Linked DNA regions of Myxococcus guangdongensis. The protein of the gene in region 2 interacts with the protein of the main gene of each other region in a pairwise test. Links are inferred from orthologs where the notes say so. Each region holds a gene or a part of one and is shown on either strand. Other genes may lie near its edges.

The links.
Region 1: the proteins of rho (region 2) and nusG interact in binary tests that used the Escherichia coli proteins (3 or more experiments, as listed by UniProt). The link is inferred for Myxococcus guangdongensis from one-to-one orthologs.
Region 3: the proteins of rho (region 2) and yhbY interact in binary tests that used the Escherichia coli proteins (3 or more experiments, as listed by UniProt). The link is inferred for Myxococcus guangdongensis from one-to-one orthologs.

The regions. Positions count from the first base shown.
Region 1 is NZ_JAJVKW010000009.1:352,365-358,662, reverse strand. What follows is about bases 1,584-4,424. They hold nusG (transcription termination/antitermination protein NusG), read right to left. Parts: upstream 3,355-4,424; coding sequence 2,812-3,354; downstream 1,584-2,811. Other genes in these bases: tuf (elongation factor Tu), read right to left, coding at 4,264-4,424; rpmG (50S ribosomal protein L33), read right to left, coding at 3,998-4,162; secE (preprotein translocase subunit SecE), read right to left, coding at 3,354-3,797; rplK (50S ribosomal protein L11), read right to left, coding at 2,231-2,677; rplA (50S ribosomal protein L1), read right to left, coding at 1,584-2,196. Also shown: rplL (50S ribosomal protein L7/L12), read right to left, coding at 104-475; rplJ (50S ribosomal protein L10), read right to left, coding at 575-1,096; more of rplA, read right to left, coding at 1,486-1,583; more of tuf, read right to left, coding at 4,425-5,454; 23S rRNA (guanosine(2251)-2'-O)-methyltransferase RlmB, read right to left, coding at 6,020-6,298. UniProt on the Escherichia coli protein: Part of the processive rRNA transcription and antitermination complex (rrnTAC). The complex forms an RNA-chaperone ring around the RNA exit tunnel of RNA polymerase (RNAP).
Region 2 is NZ_JAJVKW010000001.1:1,088,979-1,095,264, reverse strand. The notes cover bases 1,254-4,082. They hold rho (transcription termination factor Rho), read left to right. Parts: upstream 1,254-1,765; coding sequence 1,766-3,400; downstream 3,401-4,082. Other genes in these bases: LXT21_RS04415 (AI-2E family transporter), read right to left, coding at 3,752-4,082; LXT21_RS04420 (hypothetical protein), read left to right, coding at 3,428-3,739. In the rest of the region: NAD-dependent DNA ligase LigA, read right to left, coding at 1-1,171; more of LXT21_RS04415, read right to left, coding at 4,083-4,990; LXT21_RS04410 (hypothetical protein), read right to left, coding at 5,121-5,576; LXT21_RS04405 (lipase family alpha/beta hydrolase), read right to left, coding at 5,592-6,286. UniProt on the Escherichia coli protein: Facilitates transcription termination by a mechanism that involves Rho binding to the nascent RNA, activation of Rho's RNA-dependent ATPase activity, and release of the mRNA from the DNA template.
Region 3 is NZ_JAJVKW010000002.1:496,221-502,645, forward strand. What follows is about bases 2,210-5,177. They hold yhbY (ribosome assembly RNA-binding protein YhbY), read left to right. Parts: upstream 2,210-3,532; coding sequence 3,533-3,823; downstream 3,824-5,177. Other genes in these bases: LXT21_RS06885 (J domain-containing protein), read left to right, coding at 2,210-3,471; LXT21_RS06895 (crotonase/enoyl-CoA hydratase family protein), read right to left, coding at 3,854-4,642; LXT21_RS06900 (neutral/alkaline non-lysosomal ceramidase N-terminal domain-containing protein), read right to left, coding at 4,750-5,177. In the rest of the region: LXT21_RS06880 (hypothetical protein), read left to right, coding at 1-704; more of LXT21_RS06885, read left to right, coding at 1,738-2,209; more of LXT21_RS06900, read right to left, coding at 5,178-6,060; purF (amidophosphoribosyltransferase), read left to right, coding at 6,205-6,425.

The DNA.
Region 1 (6,298 bases), on a different replicon or contig from region 2:
CAAATGGGCAAAGCCGGCAGCCCCCCTACTGGGAGCGCCGGCCTGCTCATCCGGTCAGGAGGCTGCTTGGAAATTCCCGGAAACCAAGCAACCCCTGTGCGACTTACTTGATGTCGACGGTGGCGCCAGCGGCAACGAGCTGGTCCTTGATCTTCTTGGCGTCGTCCTTGTTGACGCCCTCCTTGACCGTCTTGGGCGCGCCCTCGACCAGGTCCTTGGCCTCCTTCAGGCCCAGGCCGGTGATGGCGCGGATCTCCTTGATGACGTTGATCTTGTTGGCGCCGGCGTTCGACAGCACCACCGTGAACTCCGTCTTCTCCTCGACCGGGGCCGCGGCGACGGCGGCGGGGCCGGCGGAAACGGCGACGGCGGCGGCGGAGACGCCCCACTTCTCCTCGAGGGCCTTCACCAGGTTGGCGGCCTCGATGATGGTCAGGCCGGAGAGCTGCTCAACGATTGCATTCAGGTCAGCCATTGAATTCGTCCTTCTGGGTTTGACTAACGGCCTGCATCCCTATGGGAGTCGGGGCCGTCAAGATTGGTGTAGAAAAACTTCTCGGATGAATCAGGAAAACTAACCCTGCGCCTTGTCCGCGTGGGCCTGGACGACCCGCGCGAGCTGGGAACCCGGGGCGGCAATGGTCCGAACCAGCTTGCCAGCCGGCTGGTTGAGCATGCCGAGCAGCTGCGCCCGGAGCTCGTTGAGACCCGGCAGCTTCGCCAGCTGCTTGACGCCGTTGACGTCGACCTTGCGGCCGTCGACCACGGCGGTGCGGATCTTGATCTTGTCCTCGAGGTCCTTCGTGAACTCGGTCAGGATCTTCGCCGGGGCCACCACGTCGCCGTAGCTCAGGCACAGAGCCACCGGTCCCGTGAAGTCATCAGCGATGACAGCCAGGTCCGTGCCCTGCGCCGCACGGCGCGCCAGCGTGTTCTTGATGACCTTGTACTCGACGCCGCCCTCACGGAACTTCTTGCGCAGCTTCGTCACCGTCTCCACATCCACCTTGGAGAACTCCGCGACGATGGCTGACTTGGTCCGCGAGAACTTCTCGTGGAGTTCCTTGATCATCTCCTCCTTCTCGCTCTTCAGCACTTTGACTCACCTCCTTCTTGGCCCGTCTTCCGACGGGCGTGATGCCTGGGCCAAAGTGGCAGAGCGAGAGAGGAGTCTCCGAGAGACACCACACCGCACCTCCAGTCTCGGCAGGGCTGACCTTGCGGCCGTTTGAACCCGACAGAGGAAGCCACACCCCGACCGGTTGTCCGGTTCCCAACGGGGCACTTCTCCTCTGACCGGGTCCCTGCTGTCATGAACCAGGTCGAAGCGCACGCCTCATGACGTGGCGCTCCAATTGCAAAAGCCGGGGGCCTATACCCCCGGCTTCGGCAAAGATCCAGAACTTTCGAACCTGAGACGTCAGGCAGGCGGCACCTCTGACTCCCCCACTGTGGGGAAGCGAGCACCGCCCGCCTGCTGGCCGCCTAGCGGTGGCGGGCCAGAATCTCCTGGGTATCGATCTTGATGCCCGGGCCCATCGTCGTGGAGATGGCGATGCCCTTCAGGTACACGCCCTTGGCGGTGGCCGGCTTGAGCTTCATCACCAGGTCCACCAGCGCGTTGAAGTTGCCCTCGAGCTTGTCCACCGAGAAGGAGGACTTGCCCATCTTCGCGTGGACGATACCGGCCTTCTCCGCGCGGAAGTCGACCTTACCGCCCTTGGCGTCGCGGATGGCCTTGGCCACGTCCATGGTCACCGTGCCGACCTTCGGGTTCGGCATGAGGCCACGGGGACCGAGCACCTTACCGAGGCGACCCACGATACCCATCATGTCCGGGGTGGCGATGACGGTGTCGAAGTCGAGGAAGCCCTCCTCGATGCGCTTCTGGAGGTCCTCCGCGCCCACGATGTCCGCGCCCGCGTTGCCAGCCTCGGTGGCGCGCTCGCCCTTGGCGAACACGGCCACGCGCACGGTGGCGCCCGTACCGTTCGGGAGGACCACGGCGCCGCGGACCATCTGGTCCGCGTGCTTCGGGTCCACACCCAGGTTGATGGCCACGTCGACCGTCTGGTCGTACTTCGACGCGCGCGCGTCCACCGTCTTCTTCAGCAGCGCGAAACCCTCGGCCACCGAGTAACGCTTCTCGCGGTCCACCAGCGCGGCGGCCGCCCGGAACTTCTTCCCATTAGCCATGACAGAAATCCTCGTCCGTGAGTGGGGCGGCGGCCTAGCCGACGACGTCGATGCCCATGGAGCGCGCGGTGCCAGCAATGGTGTTCATGCAGGCCTCGAGCGAAGCGGCGGTGGTGTCCTGAATCTTCTTCTTGGCGATCTCCTCGAGCTGCGCGCGGGTGATCTGCCCCACCTTCTCCTTGCCAGGCTTCTTCGCGCCCGAACCCTTCTTCTTGTCGGTGTGCAGGCCCGCCGCCTTCTTGATGAGGACGGCCGCCGGAGGCGTCTTGAGGATGAACGTGAAGGAGCGGTCCTGATAGACGGTGATGATCACCGGGATGATCAGACCCTCCTTGGCCTCCGCCTGCGTCTTCGCGTTGAACTGCTTGCAGAACTCCATGATGTTCACGCCCTGCTGACCGAGTGCGGGGCCGATCGGCGGAGCGGGGTTCGCCTTGCCGGCGGGAATCTGCAGCTTGACCTGACCTGTGACCTTCTTCATCGGCTGACAACTGCCTTTCGAGGGGGTGGTCCAGACGGGCCTCCAGACGGGGAGGCTCTCCCACCCATGGGACCGCGTCCAGGCGGACGCGGAACTACAGCAGGGCGCGCTCTATCCGAGTCGCCCGCGAAAAACTAGCCGGTGGTCTTCTCCACCTGCATGAAGTCCAGCTCCACGGGGGTGGCGCGACCGAAGATGCTCACGAGCACCTTCACGCGACCCTTCTCCGCGTTGACCTCTTCCACCGTGCCGTTGAAGTTGGCGAACGGGCCGTCCACCACACGCACCGTGTCGCCGTCGTCGAACTGCACCTTGGGCTTGGGCTTGAGCGTGCCCTCGGAGATCTGCGACGTGAGGTTCGCGACCTCCTTCTCCGAGATGGGTCGCGGTTGCTCGTTCTGGCCCGTCCCCGGGAAGCCGGTGATCTTCGGCGTGTTCTTCACCAGGTGGAGCGTCCGGTCGTTCAGCTCCATCTGCACGAAGATGTAGCCGGGGAAGAACTTGCGGCGAGACGTCTTCTTCTCGCCCTTCACCATCTCCACGACCTGCTCCATGGGGATGAGGATCTCACCGAACTGGTCCTGGAGCCCCTCGAGGCGGATCTTCTCCTCCAGGCTCTTCTTCGCCTGGTTCTCGAAGTTCGAGTAGGTGTGGACCACGAACCATTTCATCGCCATTACAGCTTCCCCCACAAGGCCGGCAGCCACTCCACCATCAAGTTGTACGCGACGGTGTCGATGCAGAAGAGCAGCACCGCGGCCACGAGCGAGGCGACGACCACGGCCACGGTCGACGTCCGGGTCTCCGGCCAGGTGGGCCAGGACACCTTCATCAGCTCGGACGCGACCTCCATGGAGAGGGTGTGCGTCTTGGGGTGGAAGTAGCCGGCCACCGCGAGGCCCACGGCCGACAGGTAGCCCACGAGCGTGGACACCTTCCAGTCCAGACCCTCGATGAGCACCGAGTCGGGCCATCCGAAGCTGGCCCACAGCGCTCCGAAGAGACGCTCCAGGAACAGCGCCAGGATGATGCCGGCGAGGAGGTAGAAGATGACCACGAGCCGCTTCGGATCCATCGCCGAGCGGTTAGCCTGCTGGCTGGCCTCTGATGCCGTCGCCATGGTGCCTCACGAGGTACTGCGAAAGCGAAATTTCACGAACTGCGGAAACACAGGAACCCCCGGTACCTCCAGGTACCGGGGGCCCCGCTCCCACTGAGACTTGGCAGGCCAGGAGGGATTCGAACCCCCAACACGCGGATTTGGAGACCGCTGCTCTACCGTTGGAGCTACTGGCCTAGAAACTCTCAGGAACTACCGACCTAGACCTTACCTTCCTTGTGGTCCGTGTGCTTGCGGCACTTCGAGCAGAACTTGCTCAACTCGAGCTTGTCCTGGCTCTTCCGCTTGTTCTTCGTGGTCGTATAGTTCCGCTCTTTGCACACCGTGCACTCGAGCGAAATGATGGAACGATTGCCCTTCGGCATGGCCTACCTCATCAGACACGAGAGGGGAAGGTTACCATCAGGCACCTTCCCCTCGGAATCCGGTGTTTGGGGCCAGGGGGCTCGAAAGCCCCCCGGGCGCGTTACTCGATGACTTCCGCGACGACGCCGGCGCCCACCGTGCGGCCACCCTCGCGAACAGCGAAGCGCAGCTCCTTCTCCATCGCGACAGGGGTGATGAGCTCCACCTCGATCGCGATGTTGTCGCCCGGCATCACCATCTCCACGTTCTCCGGCAGCTTCACCGTTCCCGTCACGTCCGTGGTGCGGAAGTAGAACTGGGGACGGTAGCCCTTGAAGAACGGGGTGTGACGACCACCCTCTTCCTTCGACAGCACGTAGATCTGCGCCTTGAACTTGGTGTGCGGCGTGATGCTGCCAGGCTTGGCAATCACCTGCCCACGCTCCATGTCCTCACGCTTCAGGCCACGGACCAGCGCGCCGATGTTGTCGCCCGCCATGCCCTCGTCCAGCAGCTTGCGGAACATCTCGACGCCCGTCACAACCGTCTTCTGCGTCGGGCGCAGACCGACGACCTCGACCTCCTCGCCGACCTTGACCCGACCGCGCTCCACGCGGCCCGTCGCCACCGTTCCACGGCCGGCGATGGAGAACACGTCCTCCACCGGCATCAGGAAGGGCTTGTCCGTCGCGCGCTGCGGCGTCGGGATGTAGCTGTCCACCGCCTCCATCAGCTTCAGGATGGCCGGCTCGCCGATGTCGCTCGCGTCACCCTCGAGCGCCTTCACCGCGGAGCCCGGGATGATGGGGATGCTGTCGCCGGGGAACTCGTACTTCTTCAGGAGGTCCCGGACCTCCATCTCCACCAGCTCGCGCAGCTCCGGGTCGTCCAGCAGGTCGACCTTGTTCAGGAAGACCACGATGTACGGAACACCGACCTGACGCGCCAGCAGGATGTGCTCACGCGTCTGGGGCATCGGGCCGTCCGCCGCCGACACCACCAGGATCGCGCCGTCCATCTGCGCCGCGCCCGTGATCATGTTCTTCACGTAGTCGGCGTGGCCCGGACAGTCGACGTGCGCGTAGTGACGGTTCTTCGTCTGATACTCGACGTGCGCCGTCGAGATCGTGATGCCGCGCTCGCGCTCTTCCGGCGCCTTGTCGATCTGGTCGTACGCCAGGAACGTGGCGCCGCCCGTCTTCGCCAGCACCTTCGTGATGGCCGCCGTCAGCGACGTCTTGCCGTGGTCCACGTGTCCGATCGTGCCGATGTTCACGTGGGGCTTGTTACGCTCGAACTTCTCCTTGGCCATGACACTCCTCTAAAAAATGGAGCCCTGAACCAGGATTGAACTGGTGACCTCATCCTTACCAAGGATGCGCTCTGCCAACTGAGCTATCAGGGCTTGGCGATGCTATGAACTACAACGTTTGGAGCGGGAAATGGGATTCGAACCCACGACATTCAGCTTGGAAGGCTGACGCTCTACCAACTGAGCTATTCCCGCAATGCCGAGTGGAGGGAGATGGATTCGAACCATCGAAGGCGTAGAGCCGGCAGATTTACAGTCTGCTCCCTTTGGCCGCTTGGGTATCCCTCCAGAATTTTGCACCACGAACCGCGACTACTCCCCGCACTGCTCGTCTCGGGCCCTCATCCGCGGCCCCGTCCTGCTTGGCCGGCGGCGGGACTTGAACCCGCGACCTACTGATTACAAATCAGTTGCTCTACCGACTGAGCTACACCGGCACTCATCGGCTCCTGCCCTACCCTACCTGCACCGAAGCCGTCAACCACCCGACTCCGATGTGCGAGGCGCGCCCTTTTAAAAGTCCCCTTCACCCAAGTCAAGGAGATTGATCCCGGGTTCAGACCGACTAACGGGAGGAGCTGCTCCCCCGTTGGCGGGCGACCTCGTATAGCAGAATGCCGGCCGAAACGGACGCATTGAGTGAACCGACCTGACCCGCCATGGGAATCCGCAGGCGGTGGTCGCAGTGCTTGAGCACACCCTCCCTCACTCCTCCCCCCTCGGCGCCCACGACGAGGGCCAAGGGGCCGTCCAGTCGGGCGCTCCACATGGGCTCGGTCGCGTCCACGTCGGCCGCGGCCACCCAGAGTCCCGCTTCCTTCAGCTCCTCCAGGGCACGCGAGAT
Region 2 (6,286 bases):
TTTCCGGAATCACGTCCCCCGCGCGGCGCACGAAGACGGTGTCGCCCTTGCGCACGTCCTTGCGCCGCAGCTCGTCCTCGTTGTGCAGCGTGGCGCGCGCCACGGTGACGCCGCCCACCTTCACGGGCTTCAGGTGCGCCACGGGCGTGAGGGCGCCGGTGCGGCCCACCTGGATGCCGATGTCCTGCACCAGCGTGGACTCCTCCTCGGGCGGGAACTTGTACGCCACCGCCCAGCGCGGGCTCTTGGAGACCTGGCCCAGGCGCTTTCGCTGGTCCTCGTCGTCCACCTTCACCACCATGCCGTCCACCTCGAAGGGCAGCTCGTGGCGGCCCTTCAGTGAGGCGTCATAGGCGGCGCGCACCCCGTCGATGCCCGCCGCGCGCACGTAGCGGTTGATGGGCAGGCCCAGCGACTTCAGGTACTCGAGCTTCTCGATGTGCGTCTTGAAGGCGGGCACGCCCTCGGTGGGGACACACTCGTAGAGGTAGACGGAGAGCGGACGCTGCGCGGTCTCCTTCGGATCCAGCTGGCGCAGGCTGCCGGCGGCCGCGTTGCGCGGATTGGCGAAGAGCGGCTCGCCCTCCTCCTCGCGCTTCTCGTTGAGCTTCTGGAAGTCCGCCTTGCGGATGAAGACCTCGCCGCGCACCTCCAGGAGCTCGGGCACCTTCACCCCGTCCTCGGGGAACAGCTCCATGGGCAGGCTTCGGATGGTGCGCAGGTTGCCCGTCACGTCCTCGCCCGTGGTGCCGTCGCCGCGGGTGGCGCCCTGCACGAAGATGCCCTTCTCGAAGCGCAGCGCGATCGCGAGCCCGTCCAGCTTGGGCTCGCACACGTAATTGACGGCGGGGATGCCGAGCATCTTGCGGATGCGCTCGTCGAACTCCACCAGCCCCTCGTCCTCGAAGAGGTTGGCGAGCGACAGCATGGGGACGCGGTGGACCACCTGACCGAACTCGTCGGCCGCCTTGCCGCCCACGCGCTGGGTGGGCGAGTCCGGCGTCTGCAGGGTGGGGTGCTTCTCCTCCAACCCCTGCAGCTCACGCATCAGCGTGTCGTACTGGATGTCGCTGATCTCCGGCGAGTCGAGCACGTAGTAGCGGTGGTTGTGGTGGGCCAGCTCACGACGGAGCTCGCGGGCTCGGGCTTCGGCTTTCTTGAAGTCGTCCACGGTGGGCGGTCCTTACCCCAAAACGCCCCCGCGTGAGGGCGTGTCCATGGCGCGCAATCTAGAGCGACACCCCGACATCGCGTCGACTCCCTCCCGCCATGTCCCGCGCGTGCGCCGTCCACACGCCCCGCCACGTAGGCCCCTGCTCATGCCGACGGTGCGGCGCGCTGGCGCGGTGTCTGTCGTGCGGGGCGGGGCCGGGGCTCACGGTTCCGCCCACGAGGGCCCACCCCAAGCGAAGCGACCCGTCGGGTCCTGGCGTGGGGAGCCACGACGCCCCGTGGCGGGTGGGAATTGTCCGCCGCCGGGCTCATGTTGCTCATCAGGAAGAGTCCGCGCGCTGGCCCTCAAGATGCCTTGACAGGCCTGGAGGGGGTCAATAACGTCCCTCGGCGGTTCACTGGCGCAGGAATTTCGACGGCGCCATCTCTTCCCCAAAACCAATCGGCCCGTGCCCGCGCAGTCCCCTCCAGGGATTCCGGTAAGGGTCGCTCCTCACTGGAGAAGGTGCTTCCGAGGCCGAGCGGACATCTCCCCCGGCAATCGAGCGTCCGAGTCCTCGGGCACCCCACCATTCCCCAAGCGTTCCCAGCCATGCGCAAAGCCCGTACTTCGAGAGAGAAGGCCGCCGACGTCGCTGTTCCCGTCGAGGCCGACGACAAGCCCCGTCGCAAGCGCGCGGCGGCGAAGACCGCCGACAGGGAGGAAGCCGAGAAGCCGTCCCGTTCGCGCCGCGCCCCTCGCCGCGACGAGGACACGAACCCGGAGGTGGAGAGCGACTCCGCCGAGGTGAGCGCCGAGCCGCCCCGCCCGGTGCTGACGCCGATCTCCCGTCCGGTCCGCGACGACGACCTCCAGGAGGCTCGCATCTCCGGTGAGGAGGAGTCCCCCGCGGCCACGCTGCCGCCCCCGCCGGAGCCCCCCGAGGCCCCGACCATCACGGAGGTCAGCCGCGACGGCGCTCCCATGCAGGTCATCAAGCTCAATGACCTGAAGCGGATGAAGATCACGGACCTGTCCCGGATGGCCCACGACGTGGGCATCGAGAACTACCAGGGTCTGAAGAAGCAGGACCTCATCTTCGCGCTGCTGGGTGGCATCGCGGACAAGCGCTTCGAGGTCCACGCCGAGGGCGTGATGGAGCTGCTCAGCGACGGCTTCGGCTTCCTGCGCAGCGCGGACAGCGACTACCAGCCCAGCCCGGACGACATCTACGTGTCCCCGTCGCAGGTGCGCCGCTTCAACCTGCGGCCCGGCGACACGGTGACGGGCCCCATCCGCCAGCCCCGCGAGGGCGAGCGCTTCTTCGCGCTCCAGAAGGTGGACAAGGTCAACTTCACGGACCCGATGTCGGACGCGGCGCGCGAGCGCATCCTGTTCGACAACCTCACGCCGCTGTATCCGACGCGCAAGCTCAAGCTCGAGCACGAGTCGTCGGAGATGACCACGCGCATCATCGACATGTTCTGCCCCATCGGCCTGGGCCAGCGCTGCCTCATCGTGGCGCCGCCGAAGGCCGGCAAGACGGTGCTCTTGCAGAACATCGCGCACGCCATCAGCCGCAACCACCCGGACGTCTACCTCATCGTGCTGCTCGTGGACGAGCGCCCGGAGGAAGTGACGGACATGGAGCGCAGCGTGCGCGGCGAGGTGGTCTCCTCCACCTTCGACGAGCCCGCCACGCGCCACGTGCAGGTGGCGGAGATGGTCATCGACAAGGCCAAGCGCCTGGTCGAACAGAAGTACGACGTCTGCATCCTGCTGGACTCGATCACCCGTCTGGCGCGCGCCTACAACACGGTGGTGCCCGCGTCCGGAAAGATTCTGTCCGGCGGCGTGGACGCCAACGCGCTCCACAAGCCCAAGCGCTTCTTCGGCGCCGCGCGCAACATCGAGGAGGGCGGCTCGCTGACCATCATCGGCACCGCGCTCATCGACACCGGCAGCCGCATGGACGAGGTCATCTTCGAGGAGTTCAAGGGCACGGGTAACTCCGAAATCGTCCTGGACCGCAAGCTGATGGAGAAGCGCATCTTCCCCACGCTGGATATCAACAAGTCCGGCACGCGCAAGGAGGAGCTGCTGCTGGGGCCGGGTGATTTGGTCCGCATCACCGCGCTGCGCCAGGTGCTGCACCCGTTCACCCCCATCGACGCGATGGAGTTCGTGCTCAAGCACATGCGTCCGACGGCGACGAACGCGGACTTCCTCGGCTCGATGAACCGCTAGAGGTAGCCATTGGCCCGGGGAGGCCCCATGTTGGGTCCCATGCTCGTCCGCCTGCTTCCCCTCCTCGTGGGGGTGACACTCGGAACCGTGGGATGCGACGTGGACCCCCTGGGGCCACCGCTGGACACGCCCCCCGTGCTGTCCAGCCGCACCTGTTACTCAGATGACGATTGCGTCGCGGACGCGTGCTGCGGGCTGGGAACGGCCGTCACGCACGCGGACGAGGGGCCCAACTGCCGCGGCGTGAGCTGCACCAGCGGCTGTCCCGAGGGCTCCATCGACTGCGGTCGCTGCATGCCCATCTGCCGCGGAGACCGCTGCGCCGCCGCCTGCCAGTGAGGCCGTGCCTCCTCAGGCCGCGGGCGTCTGCTGGCCGGTGGCGATGACCGGCTGGGGCTCGGCGCCCGGCAGCGTCACCACGGCCTGGGGCTGCGCCTTGAGGCGGGCGTAGTCGAAGCACGCCACGAGGATGGCGGTGATGGGCACCGCGAAGAGCGCGCCGATGAGGCCGAAGAGCCGCTCGCCCGCGATGAGCGAGAAGGCCACGATGACCGGGTGGATGCGCGCGGCCTGACCCATGATTTTGGGGTTGAGGAAGTACGCCTCCACTGCGTGGATGCCGATGATCCACAGCAGGATGGCCACGCCCTTCTGGAAGCCGTCCGCCAGCGCGATGAGGACGATGGGCACCGAGCTCAGGATGGTGCCGAAGATGGGGATGAGGCTGAAGAACGTGGCGATGGTCGCCAGCAGGAACGCGAACTTCACGCCGAAGAGCAAGAGCCCCACGAAGGTCAGCGCGCCGTTGACGACGCAGATGGTGACCTGCCCGCGCACCACGCCGGACAGCGAGCGGTCCAGGCGCTCGGCGAGCTGCCGCGCGTCCTGCGCGTACTCGGGGGGCACCAGCGTGCCGCAGTAGCGGCGGATGGCCTGCCCGTCGATGGAGAAGAAGGCCGCCACCATCAGGATGAAGAACAGCATGAAGACGCCCGCGGCCACGCTGGCGACGATGCTGCGCGACACGTTGACGATGTCGCCCAGGTTCTCCTGCACCAGGGACGCCACGCGCTTCACCGCGTCCCCCATCAGCTGCTCCAAATCCAACGCCAGGCTGAAGTGCCCGGCGCCCGCCGCGTCCGCGCCCTCCAGCGCGCGGTTGGACAGCGCCACGGGGATGCCCTGCGCGCTCAGCCACGTCTCCGCGCGCTGCGCGAGCACCTGCACCTGCTCGGGCGTCAGCGTGTTGGCGAGCGCCATCAGGTCCCGGCTCACGCGCGCCATCTCCCGGTACAGCTGGGGCACCAGCGCGACGAAGAACAGGTACACGCCGACGAAGAAGCCCGCGTAGATGAGCAGGATGGCCACCCAGTGCGGCACCTGCCGCCCGGCCACCTTCACCCGCGTGATTCGCGCCACCAGCGGCTGCACCAGGTAGGCGATGAGCGCCGCGCCCGCGAAGGGCATCACCACCGAGCGGAACGTCACCAGCACCAGGGCCACCACGAGCCACAGGGCCCCCAGCACCCACAGGCGGTTGCGGCGGTCGACGATGGGCGTCGGAGGAGATTCCACGGGGTGCGGCGACATGTCTCGGGCTTATGGCACCGCCCGCGCGCTGACAAGGCCCGCCCGCCCTCGTTCTCGTTCGTGCCCCAAGCAGGGGCTCGCCCGGGTGCCGAGATGACGGAAAGTTCCCTCCACCTCGGGTCCGGCCTGCTCAGGCCGAGGGCTGCTGGAGGCGCAGCTTGCGCTCCAGCCGGTCCAGGCACTCGTGCATGTGCTTGCGCTTCACCCGTCCCTCGGTGGCCTCGCCCAGCCCGTGCATCTGCTCCGTCAGCCAGCGCGAGAGGAACAGCAGGGCCAGCCTGTCGTCGGGGCCCAGGCCGCGCTCCAGGTAGCGCTGGTGGCGCATGTAGTCGTCATACGCGTCCGTCTCGTGGGACAGCTCCCAGCGCGTCAGCCGCAGGGCCTCCGTGTAGACGGCGGGAGAGGGGCGCGGGCGGGGCTCGGTGAACAGGGGCGCGAAGTGGCCTCCGGTGTCCAGGTCCACCTCCTGCACCGGCGGCGGCCAGCTTCGCAGGTCCTGCGCGAGCAGCTTCGCCACCTCCTCCACCAGGTGCTCCAGGAGGGTGACGGGCTTCAGGTCGAAGAGATGGTCCCACCGCGAGGGCATGTCCCCCTCTCTACCTCAAGAGGCGGAGGGTGGCAGCGCGCGCAGCGTCGGAGCGTGCTCGCCATATCCCGCCGCCAGCTCGCGGCGGATGACCTGGTAGACGGACTTGCGGGTGAGCAGCTCCCCGTGGCCCGCGTCGGGCAGCTCGTGGTTGAAGACGTTGGGTTGCCCATCGACCTTCAGTCGCGCGGAGGCCCACGGCGTCACCTCGTCCGTGGGCGAGTAGAGCGACGTCACCCGCACGTTCCGGGGGAACGCGCCCATGGCGAGCTGGCGCAGAAAGGGGGACACGGGCGTCAGCTGCCACATGCTGCGGCTGAACCAGCCGAGCGTCGCGCAGCCCAGGTACGCCAGCGGGCAGCCCTGGTGCGGCGTGCCCAACGTCACGAGGTTGCGCACCCGTTGGTCTCCGCCCAGGCGCTTCACGTAGTACGTGCCGATGAGGCCACCCTTCGAGTGGCCGATGATGCTCAAGGGCCCCATGTGCGGGTAGCGCGCGTACATGCGCTCCACCTTCTCGCGCACCTTCTCGGCCAGCGCGTCGATGCCGTGCGTGTTGAAGCGGTCCAACGCGCCGCCCAGGTGGATGGACCACACCGCGTAGCCCTCGCGCCGCAGCCGCTGCTCGAGCACCTCGAACACCCGCCGGGTGCTGAAGAAGCCGTAGAGCAGCAGCACGGGCTTGGGGCAGTGGGCGAAGTCCGTCCTGC
Region 3 (6,425 bases), on a different replicon or contig from region 2:
GGTATGGGTGCAAGACCGACTCGAACCGCGCCCGCTGTGCGCAGACGCCCCAGGGGCGCTGTCAGCTCATCGACGGGCAGGCGGTGTGCTTCGACCCGCCCGCGTACGTGGTGAAGGCGTATGGCGCGTCGCTGCCGGAGCCCGAGTGCAAGGCCATCGATGGAGCGGTGGCGTGTGGCTACCACTGCGTGACGCAGCCGGGTCGGGTGAAGTGCGCGAAGTCGCCGGCCGGGGTGTGCAAGGCCCGGGGCGGCGAAGTGGAGTGCTTCGACCCGCCAGCGGTGGTCTTCGCGGTGTACGGCAAGGAGACGCCGCGCGCGGACTGCCGCAGCAACGGGGTGGAGCTGACGTGCGGGTACAACTGTCTCAACGCGTCAGAGGGGGTACGGTGCACCCGGACGCCGGCGGGGGTGTGCAAGATTTCGAGCGGGCGTATCACCTGCTTCGACCCGTCCCCGGCGGCCCTGTGCACGTGGAAGCGCGCGATGCCCGCGCCGGAGTGCCGCAACACGGAGACGGGTCCGGCGTGCGGCTATGCGTGCACCACGGCGTTCTCGAAGTCCGCGTGTGCGTCCACGCCCTCGGGCATCTGCAAGGTGTTCGACAGCGAGGTGCACTGCTTCGACCCGCCGGTGGAGCAGCAGGCGGACCCGGCCTGCCTGTCGGTCCTGGGGATGGCGGCGCTGGACGGGGCCGCGCCCTGACCCAGGGTATGAGCCGTCCGCCCCGCCGTCTGCTTTGAGCCTTCCTGGGAGAGCGGTAGGGTTGCCGTCATCTCGCAGCAGGAATGGAGCAGAACCGCGCATGGCGGAGGGTGACGTCCGTCAATATTGGGTCCGCAACGACAGGGGCACCCTGTGGGGGCCCCTCACCCTGCCGACCATTGAACTGCTCGTCGACAGCGGCGCCATCAAGGGCAAGCTCCAGGTCTCCGAGGACGGGCTGAACTTCGCCTTCCCGTGGCGCTTCCCCGAGGCCCGCGAGGTGTTCCCGCGCGAGCTGTGGGGTGACGGCGCGCCGGCCAACCTCGGCCCCGGACCGGGTGCGCCCCAGGCGCAAGCCGCGCGCCCCGGTGTCCCCATGGCGGGGCCCGGTGTGCCGATGGCCGGTCCGGGTGCTCCTATGACGGGACCTGGTGGCATGCCCATGGCGGGGCCGGGCGCGCCCATGGCGGGCCCGGGTGCAGCACCGATGGCGGGCCCAGGTACTGCTCCGATGGCCGGTCCAGGAGTGCCGATGGCGGGGCCGGGCGCTCCGATGGCACGCCCGGGCGTCCCCGTAGCGGGCCCAGGCGCTCCCATGGCGGGGCCGGGTGCCGCGCCGAACGCGCGCCCAGGTGTCCCCATGGCGGGCCCAGGTGCACCCATGGCGGGGCCCGGAGCAGTCCAGGTGGCTCGTCCAGGTGTCCCCATGGCGGGACCAGGGAGCCCCGCGGCGGGCGCGGGAGCCACGCCGAACGCGCGCCCAGGTGGCCCCGTTGCGGGCCCTGGAGCGCCCGTCGCGCGTCCAGGTGCCCCGATGTCGGGCCCAGGAGTCCGGCCGGCAAACCCGATGCAGGCCGGGCAGCCCCAGGTTCCAGGAGCACCGGGAGCGGTCGCACGGCCCAACACAGCCACCGGACAGCCGCAGGCGGGAGCCGTCCCTCCATCGCCTGTCGCGACGGCACAGCCCGGCGCTGCCCCTCTCCCCACCACGGGAGCCGCGCCCGCCGTCTCCGCGGAGGCCTCACCGTACGCGATGCCCTCGCAGGGTCAGCTCGAGCAGACCTCGCCGCTGAACCTCTACGGCCGCATCGCCTCCGCGGAGCAGACGGGCCTGCTCAAGCTGGCGCTCGCGGACCGGGTCACCCTGATTCACTTCCGCAAGGGCAACCCGGAGTTCGTCGACTCCAACCACGCCGAGGACTCGCTGGGCACCTCGCTGATGGGCGCGCGGCTGCTCACGCCCGAGCAGCTCCAGCAAGCCGAGGCCGCCAAGGAGCGCTTCGGCGGAGACCTGCTCGCCGCGCTCTTCGGACTGGGTCTGCTCCAGCCCGCCACCGCGTTCTCGATTCTGGCGCAGCGCGCCTCCAGCATCCTGTTCAAGGGCCTGCGCGCCGAGTCCGGCATGTTCGCCTTCGAGCTGCGGGAGCTGGCCGGCAACAAGGCCATGCCGCTGGGCAACCGGTGGGCGGTGCTCAGCGACACCGTGCGCCGCATGCCCTCCGCGGACATCAAGCGTCGGCTGATGCCCGTGCTCAACCTGCCCATCATGAAGTCGGGCGGGATGGTGGCCGCGAGCGAGCTGCGGCTGACGCCGCACGAGGTTCGCGCGCTCACGGTCATCGACGGGGTGCGCTCGGTGTCGCAGCTCCTCGCGGACTTCCCGCAGGACGCCGACCACCTGCTGCGCCTGGCCTTCCTGCTGCGCGAACTGGACGCGGTGTCCTTCGCGGCCGCGCGCACGGTCCCCGCGACGGCGGCGGGCCCCTCGGTCGCGGCGCAGCCCGGACCGGCCCCCGCCTCGCCCCCCACGGCCGCACAGCCCGCCCGCCCCGCCACGCCTCCCGCGGCCCAGGCTCCGTCCACCGCGCCCGGAAATCCCCCAGGAGCGGGTGCACCGCAGGCCGCGCGTCCAGGCAATCCGCCCGGAGCCGCGGCGCCGGCGGCGGCCCGTCCGGGTACTCCCCCTGGAGCCGCCGCCCCGCGTCCGCCGCCCGTCGTCGGAGCAGCAGCGCCAGCGCGTCCAGCGAGCCCCCCGCCCGCCGCGGCGCGTCCGGCGCCGCCCACGGTCTCCGGCCCTGCGCCCGGCGCCGACGAGATTCCGGCGCTCAAGCAGCTCGCGATGGCGTTGAAGCAGCAGACCCACTTCCAGCGGCTCGGGTTGGCGGAGCAGGCGGACGGCAGCGCGGTCAAGGTCGCGTACTTCCGTCTGGCCAAGCTGTACCACCCGGACACGCTCCCGCAGGGGGCGCCGCCGGAGCTCGAGAAGCTCAAGGCCGAGGTGTTCGCCTACATCGGCGATGCGTACCGGACGCTGTCCGACGACAAGAGCCGGGCGGCCTATCTCGAGGAGCTGAAGAGCGGTGGGGCCGGGGCGGAGGTGGACATCAACGCCATCCTGATGGCGGAGGAGCTCTTCCAGAAGTCGTGCATCCTGGTGAAGGCGCGCAAGTTCCCGGAGGCCGTGAAGATGTTGAACGAGGCCATCCAGCTCAACGCCGAGGAGGCGGAGTTCTACGCCTGGCGGGGTTATGCGCGGTTCTTCACGGCGGCGGACAAGAAGGCGGCGCAGCCGGAGGCGTTCCGGGAAATCCAGAACGCCATCAAGCGCAACGAGCGGTGTGCGCCGGCGCACTACTTCCTCGGGGTGATTGCGAAGCTGACGGGAGACACCACGGGGGCGCTGAAGCACTTCAAGCGGACCGTGGACCTTCAGCCAGACCACATCGACGCTCAGCGGGAGATTCGCATGGCGGCCCAGAAGAAGTAGGGTGCGCCCCCCATCCGGAGGGGCCAGGGGCCCCGCGGGTGGAGTCGAAGGAGACAGCAACGTGTCGCTCACCGGGAAGCAACGCCGCCATCTGCGCGCGCTCGGACACCACCTGGAGCCGGTGGTCATCGTCGGTCAATCCGGCGTCACCGAGGGCGTCATCGCCGCCGTCGAGCAGGCGCTGCACGACCACGAGCTCATCAAGGTGAAGATCAACGAGGGCCCCGAGTCGCGCCAGGAAGCCGCCGCGCGCCTCGCCGAGGGCACCAGCGCCGAGCTCGCCCAGCTGTTGGGCCGCACGGCGCTGCTCTTCAAGAAGCGCAAGGAGAAGTCCAAGTTCGAGAAGTTCTGACGGACCGTCCCCGAAGCCCGTGGGTTCACTTCACTTGCCGCTGAAGCGGGCCTCGCGGCGCTCGAGGAAGGACTGGACGCCCTCCGCGGCGTCCTCCGTCGCCACCAGCTCCAACAGCCGGGGCAGCAGCGCGGCCCTGGCTGCGTCGGGCCCTTCGTGCACCGCCTGTCGCGCGGACGCGAGCGTCGCCTGCACGCCCAGCGGAGCCTGCTTCGCCACTGTCTCGGCCAGGGCCAGCGCCCGCTCCAGGTGCCGGCCGCGCTCCACCACCTCTTGCACCAGGCCGATGCGGTAAGCCTCGCGCGCGTCGAACTCGTCACCGGTGAGCAGCCATCGCATGGCGTTGCCCCAGCCGGCGCGCTGAGGGAAGCGCACGGTGGCGCCGCCGAACGGGAAGATGCCGCGCTTGATTTCAATCTGTCCGAAGCGCGCGTCCTCCGAGGCCACGGTGATGTCCGCCGCGAGGATGAGCTCGATGGACAGCGTGAGGCACAGTCCCTGGACGGCGAGCACCAGGGGCTTGGTGCGCGGCGGGCCCTGGATGCCCCAAGGGTCGATGAACCCCTCCGCGTAGAGCGGCTCTCCGCTGGAGAGCGCGGGCGCGACGCTCGCGAGGTCCAGCCCCGCCGAGAAGTGGTCTCCCACCGCGAAGAGGACCATGCACCGCACGTCCGAGTGCCGGTCCGCCTCCGTCACCGCGGACGAGAGTCCCCGCAGCATGCCCACATCGAACGCGTTGCGCTTCTCCGGGCGATGGATGCCGATGAGGGCGAGGTGTCCGCGCACTTCCAGGGTGATGCGAGGGTCCGACGGGCTCATCAGCGCTCCACGGTAGAGGTGGACGCGCATTGTCCGTCACGAGCCTCGATTCACACCATCACCCGCATCGCCCCGTCCAACGCACGACGTTCAGCCGCGGCCCACCCTCAGCGCGTGAAGCCCGCCGTGCTCGCGGCCAGCTCCGCCGCCACGCCCAGCCGCTCCAACAACGCGGGGCCGAAGTACTGCCTGCGCGACTCTCCACCGTTCGCGTTCACCAGGTCCGGCGTCTCCACGTAGCCCACGTAACCGCCCGCGAGCCCCAGCACGCCCGAGGCCCCCGTGCGCCGCACCAGCTCCGCGCCCGCGTCCACCGTGGGCTCGCCCGGCACCGTCACCAGCTCCAGCGGCCCCAGCACCAACGCGGACACCTCGGCCACACGCTCGGCCGAGCTGCACAACAAGTTATCCCCCGCCGCCCGAGTGAAGGCCGGCACCAGCCGCGACGCATCCGGCCGGGGCATCACCGCCTCCGCGCGCGCCAGCGACAGCCGCACCGACGCCCCCGCCGAAGCCAGGGGCGCCTTGCCCGCCAGCTCCGACAAGGCCCGAGCGAAGCCCGACACCCGCTCCAATCCCTGCCCTTCCGAGTAGGCCACCGACGCGTTGCCCACCGCGCCCTGCAACAACAGCGTCACGCCGCTGCCCTCTGACTCGCGCAGCGTGCTCAAGCGGCCCGGATAGTCCGGGTCCACGTACGCGCGCTGCCGGGGCACCATCGCCGGGTGCGCCGCGAAGAAGAGCAGCTCCGCCACCGGCGCGGACGCCCCCCGCAGCACCGCGCGCGTCAGCGTCCCATCCGGCGCGGTGCCACCCGAGCGCGTGTAGACATACGAGGACTCCTTCGCCTCGCCCAGCTCCAGCGTCACGTCCGTGAGCGAGGAGGCGGCCTGCCCGAGCGCCGCGCTCGCCGCGGCCACCACCGTCGCTTCCGAGTCCTCCCGATAACGCCCCGTCCCGACGAGCTGCGACACCAGCCGGGAGTCATATCCCCCGAGCGACGAGTGCGTGTGCGTGGCCAACACCAACACATCCTGCAGCCCCAGCGTCTTCGCGTGCTCGCGCACCCGCGCCGTCACCACATCCGTGATGAGCAGCAGCTCCAGCGACACCAACCCCACCCGCGAGCCCTCCACCTCAAACACCACCGCGCGCGCATGGAGCGGAGGGTCGGACTGCGTCGCATCGGGGCGCGGCGGCGAGTAGCCCGCCACCACCACCGGGAACGGCGGCACCAGGGCCACCTTCGCCGCGCCCGCGCGCAGCGGCCCCTCCGCCTTCACCTGCGACACCAGCACCGGCGCGCGCTCCGCCCACGTGCCGCACCAGTTCCAGGAACCCAAGGCATAAGCGGCACCCACGGTGAGCAAGACCAGGGGAAACAGGGAACGCCAGGAGGCTCGTCGTGGGAACACCATGCGGTGCGCAGACTAACGGCACGCGGCACTCACCGCGAGGCTCGTCTGCCCACATCGGACGACTCCGGTGACGGGTGGAATACCCACCAGAGGGGCGTGCGTTCCTGTTCCGCTCACCGCCCGAAAGGAGTAAGGCAGCGCGCCATGTGCGGCATCTTCGGAATCACGGGACACGCCGAGGCCTCCAACCTGACGTACCTGGGGCTGCACGCCCTGCAGCATCGCGGGCAGGAGTCCGCGGGTATCGTCGCCTCTGATGGTCATGGCCTGCGGGCACACCGTCAGATGGGGCTGGTGGCCGACATCTTCGATGCGCCAGTGCTCGCCGGCTTGCCCGGTCAGTCGGCCATCGGCCACGTGCGCTA